Neorhizobium galegae: one gene and its partner. The protein of the gene in region 1 interacts with the protein of each later gene in a pairwise test. Links are inferred from orthologs where the notes say so. Each region holds a gene or a part of one and is shown in the gene's direction. Other genes may lie near its edges.

Evidence for each region.
Region 2: the proteins of LZK81_RS04030 (region 1) and ptsN interact in binary tests that used the Escherichia coli proteins (3 or more experiments, as listed by UniProt). The link is inferred for Neorhizobium galegae from one-to-one orthologs.

The regions. Positions count from the first base shown.
Region 1 is NZ_CP090095.1:823,969-827,559, forward strand. Bases 59-3,331 are described here. They hold LZK81_RS04030 (sensor histidine kinase), read left to right. Parts: upstream 59-425; coding sequence 426-3,131; downstream 3,132-3,331. Other genes in these bases: kdpC (potassium-transporting ATPase subunit KdpC), read left to right, coding at 59-249; LZK81_RS04035 (response regulator transcription factor), read left to right, coding at 3,128-3,331. In the rest of the region: more of kdpC, read left to right, coding at 1-58; more of LZK81_RS04035, read left to right, coding at 3,332-3,591. UniProt on the Escherichia coli protein: Member of the two-component regulatory system KdpD/KdpE involved in the regulation of the kdp operon. KdpD may function as a membrane-associated protein kinase that phosphorylates KdpE in response to environmental signals.
Region 2 is NZ_CP090095.1:543,868-546,905, reverse strand. The notes cover bases 232-2,951. They hold ptsN (PTS IIA-like nitrogen regulatory protein PtsN), read left to right. Parts: upstream 232-1,219; coding sequence 1,220-1,684; downstream 1,685-2,951. Other genes in these bases: hrcA (heat-inducible transcriptional repressor HrcA), read right to left, coding at 2,642-2,951; grpE (nucleotide exchange factor GrpE), read right to left, coding at 1,884-2,525; hpf (ribosome hibernation-promoting factor, HPF/YfiA family), read left to right, coding at 568-1,143; rpoN (RNA polymerase factor sigma-54), read left to right, coding at 232-319. Also shown: more of rpoN, read left to right, coding at 1-231; more of hrcA, read right to left, coding at 2,952-3,038. UniProt on the Escherichia coli protein: Seems to have a role in regulating nitrogen assimilation.

The DNA.
Region 1 (3,591 bases):
ACCAACCCGAGCGCGGACGTGCCGATCGACCTCGTCACCGCATCCGGCAGCGGCCTCGACCCGCATGTCTCGCCGGAAGCCGCATACTTCCAGGTACCGCGCGTCGCCAAGGCCCGCAACATGGACGAGGCAGCGGTCCGCGCGCTCGTTGAGGGCCACGTCGAAGGCCGTGAACTCGGGTTCCTCGGCGAACCTGTGGTCAACGTGCTGGCGTTGAATATGGCGCTTGATGCTCCTATGAGTCGGTGAAGTAGCGAGCTGCGTCGCCCCCTCATCCGACCCTTCGGGCCACCTTCTCCCCGCTGGGGAGAAGAAAGTTATGCTGCGACGTCTCCGGTCCTCCTCTCCCCTCGGGGAGAGGGTGGCCGAGCGAAGCGGAGGCTGGGTGAGGGGGTGTCCCCCACCGACACGAAAGACCAAACCGCATGCCCGACGACAGTCGCGAGAGTGAGAACAGACCTTCGCCGGATGCGCTTCTGGAGCATGCCGAGCGTGAGGCGCGCGGGCGGCTGAAGATTTTCCTGGGTGCGGCCCCCGGCGTCGGCAAGACCTACGAGATGCTGATGTCCGGCCGCGCCCGCAGGGCGGACGGTCTCGACGTGGTGATCGGTGTGGTCGAAACCCACGGCCGCCAGGAAACCGAGGCCCTGGTCGAGGGCTTCGAGATCGTGCCGCGCAAGGCGATCGACTATCGCGGCCAGCAGCTCGATGAAATGGACCTCGACGCTATTCTCGCGCGCCGCCCGGCTCTGGTCCTGGTCGACGAACTCGCCCATACCAATGCCGCCGGCAGCCGCCATCCGAAGCGTTACATGGATGTGCAGGAAATCCTCTCGCAGGGTATCGACGTCTATTCGACGCTCAACATCCAGCATGTCGAGAGCCTGAACGACGTGGTGGCACAGATCACCCGTGTCCGGGTACGTGAGACGGTGCCGGACAGCATCATCGACCGGGCCGACGACGTCGAGATCATCGACATCACCCCCGACGACCTCATCAAGCGGCTGAACGACGGCAAGGTCTATGTGCCGACCACGGCGCGGCGTGCCATCGAGAACTACTTTTCCCCCGGCAATCTGACGGCGCTGCGCGAACTGGCGCTCCGCCGCACCGCCCAGCGGGTTGACGAGCAGCTTTTGAACCATATGCAGGCGCATGCCATTTCCGGCCCCTGGGCGGCCGGCGATCGGGTGCTCGTCTGCCTCGACCACGGCAGGAACGGTGCGAGCCTGGTGCGGTACGCGCGCCGCCAGGCCGATCGCCTGCGGGCGCCATGGGCTGCATTGCATCTCGAAACGCCGCAATCGGTCAATCTGCCCGAACAGGACAAGGACCGGCTGGCGGCCAACATGAGGCTGGCCGAACAGCTCGGCGGCGAGACCGTGACGCTGCCTGCGCTGCAGCCGTCGCGCGAGATCATCGCCTATGCCAACGCCAACAACTTCACCCATATCGTCGTCGGACGCCCGGCCAGACCGCGTTGGCGGCAGATCTTGCAGGGGTCGGTCACTTATGACCTGATCCGCTATGCGGGTGATATCAGCGTCCATGTCATCTCCGGCGACTCCAAGGAAGGCGAACCGAAACGCGGCCTGAAGGCGGCGCAGCTGCCCAAGACCTTCCGTTTCAAGCCTTACGTCAAAAGTACGATCTTTGTGGCTCTTGCGATCATCGCCGGTGCTGCGCTCGACCAGACGCTCGACGTCCGCAACCTTGCCCTCGTTTTCCTGATGGCGGTGCTGGCGGCAGCGGTGCGCGGCGGGCTGGGACCTGGCCTGTTCGCCTCCGTGGCTGGCGCGCTCTCCTTCAATTTCTTTTTTCTCGAGCCGCGCTACACGTTTACGGTCCGGGACCCGGAAAGCCTGGTGGCGCTGTTCTTTTATCTTGGCGTCGCGGTCGTCGCTTCCAACCTGACGGCGGCCGTCCAGCGCCAGGCTGCTGCCGCCCGTCAAAGAGCCCGCACCACCGAAGACCTTTACCTCTTCTCGAAAAAGCTCGCCGGCACCGGCACGCTGGACGATGTGCTCTGGGCGACCGCCTTCCAGATCGCCTCGATGCTGAAGGTCCGGGTGGTCATCCTGCTACCGGAAAACGGCTCGATCGCCGTCAAGGCCGGTTACCCGCCGGACGACACGCTGGTCGATGCCGATATCGCCGCCGCCAAATGGGCCTGGGAGCACAATCGCCCGGCCGGCCGCGCCGCCGATACGCTGCCGGGCGCAAAACGCCTCTACCTGCCGATGCGCACCGGCCGCGAGGCGGTCGGCGTCATCGGCCTCGACAACGACAAGCAGGGACCGCTGCTGACACCCGAACAGCAGCGGCTGTTCGATGCGCTGGCCGACCAGGCGGCGCTGGCGATCGAGCGCATCCAACTCGTCTCCGACGTCGACAAGGCCCAGCTCGCCGCCGAGACCGACCGCCTGCGCACCGCGCTGCTGACTTCGATCTCGCACGACCTGAAGACGCCGCTCGCCGCGATCATGGGCTCCGCCGGCACGCTCAAGGATTTCGGCGCCGATATTCCCGAAGAGGCCCGCGCCGAACTGCTGACCAGCGTCGTCGACGAGTCGGAGCGGCTGAACCGCTTCATTTCCAACCTGCTCGACATGACCCGTATCGGCTCCGGCGCCATGGAGCCGAACTACGCCTTCCATTTCGCCGGCGATATCGTCGGCACGGCCTTGAGCCGGGCCGCGAAGATCGCCTCCGGGCACAGGCTCAGCGTCAACATTCCGGCCGACATGCCGATGCTCAAGGTCGATCCCGTCCTGTTCGAACAGGTCCTGTTCAACCTGATCGACAATGCCGCCAAGTATGCTCCCGACGAGACCGTCATCGACATTCGAGGCTGGCAGGACGGCGATTCAGTTCTTATCTCGGTGATGGATGAAGGACCGGGCATCCCGCGCGACGATCTGGAGCGCATCTTCGACAGTTTCTACCGCGTTCGGAAAGGTGACCATGTGCGGGCCGGCACCGGGCTTGGCCTTTCCATATGCCGCGGCTTCATCGAGGCCATGGGCGGCACGATCAGGGCTGCCAACCGCTCCGATCGTGCCGGTGCGATCTTTACGATCCGCATGCCGGTGCCGGCCGAAATGCCCATTCTGGGAGAACAGGAATGACCAATACCGCGGTGCGCGTCCTGATCGTCGATGACGAGCCCCCGATCCGCAAGCTCTTGCGCGTCGGCCTCTCCACCCAGGGCTATGCCGTCAGCGAGGCGATGAATGCCAAGGTCGCGATCGATCTCGTCAAGTCCGAGAAGCCGGACCTGATCATCCTCGATCTCGGCCTGCCGGATATGGCCGGCCACGATCTGCTCGCCAGATGGCGCGGCGAGGGGCTGGATCTGCCGATCGTCATCCTGTCGAGCCGCACCGATGAGGCGGGCATCGTCAAGGCGCTCGAACTCGGCGCCGACGACTATGTGACGAAACCCTTCGGCATGAACGAACTCGTCGCCCGCATCCGCGTGGCGCTTCGCCACCGGCTCCAGACCCAGGGCGAAAAGCCGATCTTCCAGACCGGCGAGCTTTCGGTCGACCTCGTCAAGCGCATCGTCAAGGTGGCGGACAAGGAGGT
Region 2 (3,038 bases), 280 kb from region 1 along the record:
CGTCACCTCCAACAAATACATGCTGACACCGCGGGGCCTGTTCGAACTCAAATATTTCTTCACGGTGTCGATCGGCTCGGCAGAAGAAGGTGGCGACAGCCATTCGGCCGAGGCCGTGCGCCACCGGATTCGCCTGCTCATCGCGCAGGAGACGCCGGATGCGGTGCTTTCGGACGACGATATCGTGATCAGCCTGAAACGCGGCGGCGTCGAACTTGCGCGCCGGACCGTCGCTAAATACCGCGAGGCGATGAACATCCCCTCCTCCGTTCAGCGCCGCCGCGAAAAGCGTGCGATCGCCGGGGTCGCGGCATACTGAAACGCGGCCGAAACAGGCGGTTTTCCACAGGCCTACGTAGAAATCCCGAGACCGGCCACCGTTGACATTTAAAACATCGGGCGCTAGAAGCCCGCCGCAACTGCACGGGACATGGCACGAAACGTATCCCATCATCCAGACAGACACCGATTGCAGCAATTTAGCGCGGTGACGTGTGAACGACTTGGATGAGGGGACGGCTTGGCGTAGACTGGAACACGCAAGTCACGACAAGAAGGAAGAACTCCATGAGTGTGCGTGTATCCGGTAAGCATATGGAAATTGGCGATTCGTTCCGTCAAAGGATCGAGGACCAAATCGGAGAAGCGGTTACAAAATACTTCGACGGAGGCTATTCGAGCCAAGTCATCGTGGAAAAGGCTGGTTCGCGCTTTTCTGCCGACTGCAAGGTGCATCTCGATACCGGGATCGTCCTGCATGCGGCCGGCGAGGCGAATGATCCACAGATCAGTTTCGACGCCGCAGCACAGCGGATCGAAAAGCGTCTGCGCCGCTACAAACGGCGGCTCAAGGATCATCATGCCGGCAACCATGTGAATGGTTATGCGGAAGTTGCCTACACTGTTATGGACAGCGTACCGGATGAAGGGGAGGAAGTGCCCGAGGATTTCGCGCCGACCATTGTCGCGGAAAGTTCGAAGCAGTTGAAGACGATGACGGTCGCAAGCGCCGTCATGGCACTTGATATGACAGACGAGCCTGTTCTTCTGTTCCGCAGTCCCGGCAAGGAACATCTGAACATTGTGTACCGCCGCAATGACGGTAATATTGGCTGGATCGATTCCACCAATATCAAGAACTGACACCTGGGGAGAGCGTCGGAGACGGCGCTCCCCTTCGCCTAGGGCACAAGCTCTTGCGGCACGAAGGATGACGAGAATGGCATTGGCAGATTTGCTGCAGCAAGATGCGATTATTCCTGCCCTAAAGGTAAATTCCAAAAAACAGCTATTGCAGGAGCTGGCGGCCAAGGCTTCCAAGCTGACGGGCGTGAGCGAACGAGAAATCTTCGACATCATCCTGCAGCGCGAAAGGCTCGGCTCCACCGGCGTCGGCCACGGCATCGCCATCCCGCACGGCAAGCTCAACAGCATCTCGTCGATCAAGGGTATTTTCGCGCGCCTTGAAGCGCCGGTCGATTTCGAAGCGCTCGATGACGAGCCGGTCGATCTGGTGTTCCTGCTGCTCGCACCCGAAGGCGCCGGCGCCGACCATTTGAAGGCCCTGTCGCGCATCGCCCGCGTCCTGCGCGACCAGGAACTTGTCGCCAAGCTGCGCAAGACCGATTCCGCTTCGGCGATCTATGCCTTCCTCAACGAGCAGCAGGCAAACCACGCCGCCTGACCGCATACACATTCGTGGGGACGAAACGAACCGCCCGGCCGCTGACAAAGCGCCGGGCGGTTTTGTTCTTGAGCCGCCGTTTTAAGGGGAAGATCTACGTGGACTTGGCGGAGCGGGCGCTTGCCGTCAGGATTGCGAAACGCCGACTGAAGGTCCGGCGCAAAGCGAAAAGCGGGCTTGCGCCCGCTTTTCAAAGCTTTCAGGCATTTTTCTCGCCGGCGGCTTCCGCGGAGACTTCCGCCTTCGGGCCGCCCTTTGCAACACCGACCATGGCGGGGCGCAGCACGCGTTCGCCGATCGTGAAGCCCGCCTGGACGACCTGAACGACGGTATTGTTCGGGACAGCAGGGTTCGGGATCTCGAACATGGCCTGATGGAAGTTCGGGTCGAACTTCTGACCTTCCGCATCGATCTTCTTCACACCGTGGCGTTCCAGCGCCGACAGCATGGAGCGTTCGGTCAGCTCGACCCCCTCCAGAAGCGTGGTCAGCGATGCATCGGCTCCGGCGCGCATCTCGGCCGGCACGGCGTCCAGCGCCCGGCGCAGGTTGTCCGAAACGGCGAGCATGTCGCGCGCAAAGCCAGCCGCCGCATAGGACTTTGCGTCCTTGATTTCGCGTTCGGTGCGGCGGCGCAGGTTATCCATTTCGGCCGCCAGCCGCAGGAAGCGGTCGCGCAGCTCGTTATTTTCGGCTTTCAGCAATTCCAGCGGATCCGGTTCGGCGGCAGGCGCCTCGGCATTCTTCTGGTTGGCCGCGTCCTCAAGAGCAGATGCAACAGCTTCAACCGTGTTCTCCGCGGCAGTTGCGTCAGGTCCGTTCTTGTTGGTTTCGTCGGTCATGACGGTCTCCGGTTATTCTTGGCTTGGATTTACGGGCTTGGATTTGTGCCCGATATCGAGGTTTAAAGTGAAAAAATCAAGGCTTGATGGGAAAATTGGGCGGCTCCGTCGTGAATTCAGCGCGACAGCCTGGCAAGCAGCTGCGCGGTGTAATCCACCATCGGCACGATGCGCGAATAGTTGAGCCGCGTCGGCCCGATGACCCCGACGGCGCCGACGATCCGGTCTTCGCCGTCACGATAGGGCGCCACGATGAGCGAGGAGCCCGACAGGGAGAACAGTTTGTTTTCCGAGCCGATGAAGATTCGCACGCCCGGTCCCTTCTCAGCGAGATCGAGGATTTCGATCAGGCTGTCCTTCTTTTCGAGATCGTCGAAAAGCAACCGCAGGCGATCGAGATCGGCGACATCCGCCAGGCCTTCGAGCAGATTGGCCCGGCCGCGGACGATGAGCTGGGTCGGCTTGCCTTCCTCGCTATCGCCGGACCAGACCGCAAGACCGCGCTCAACCAGT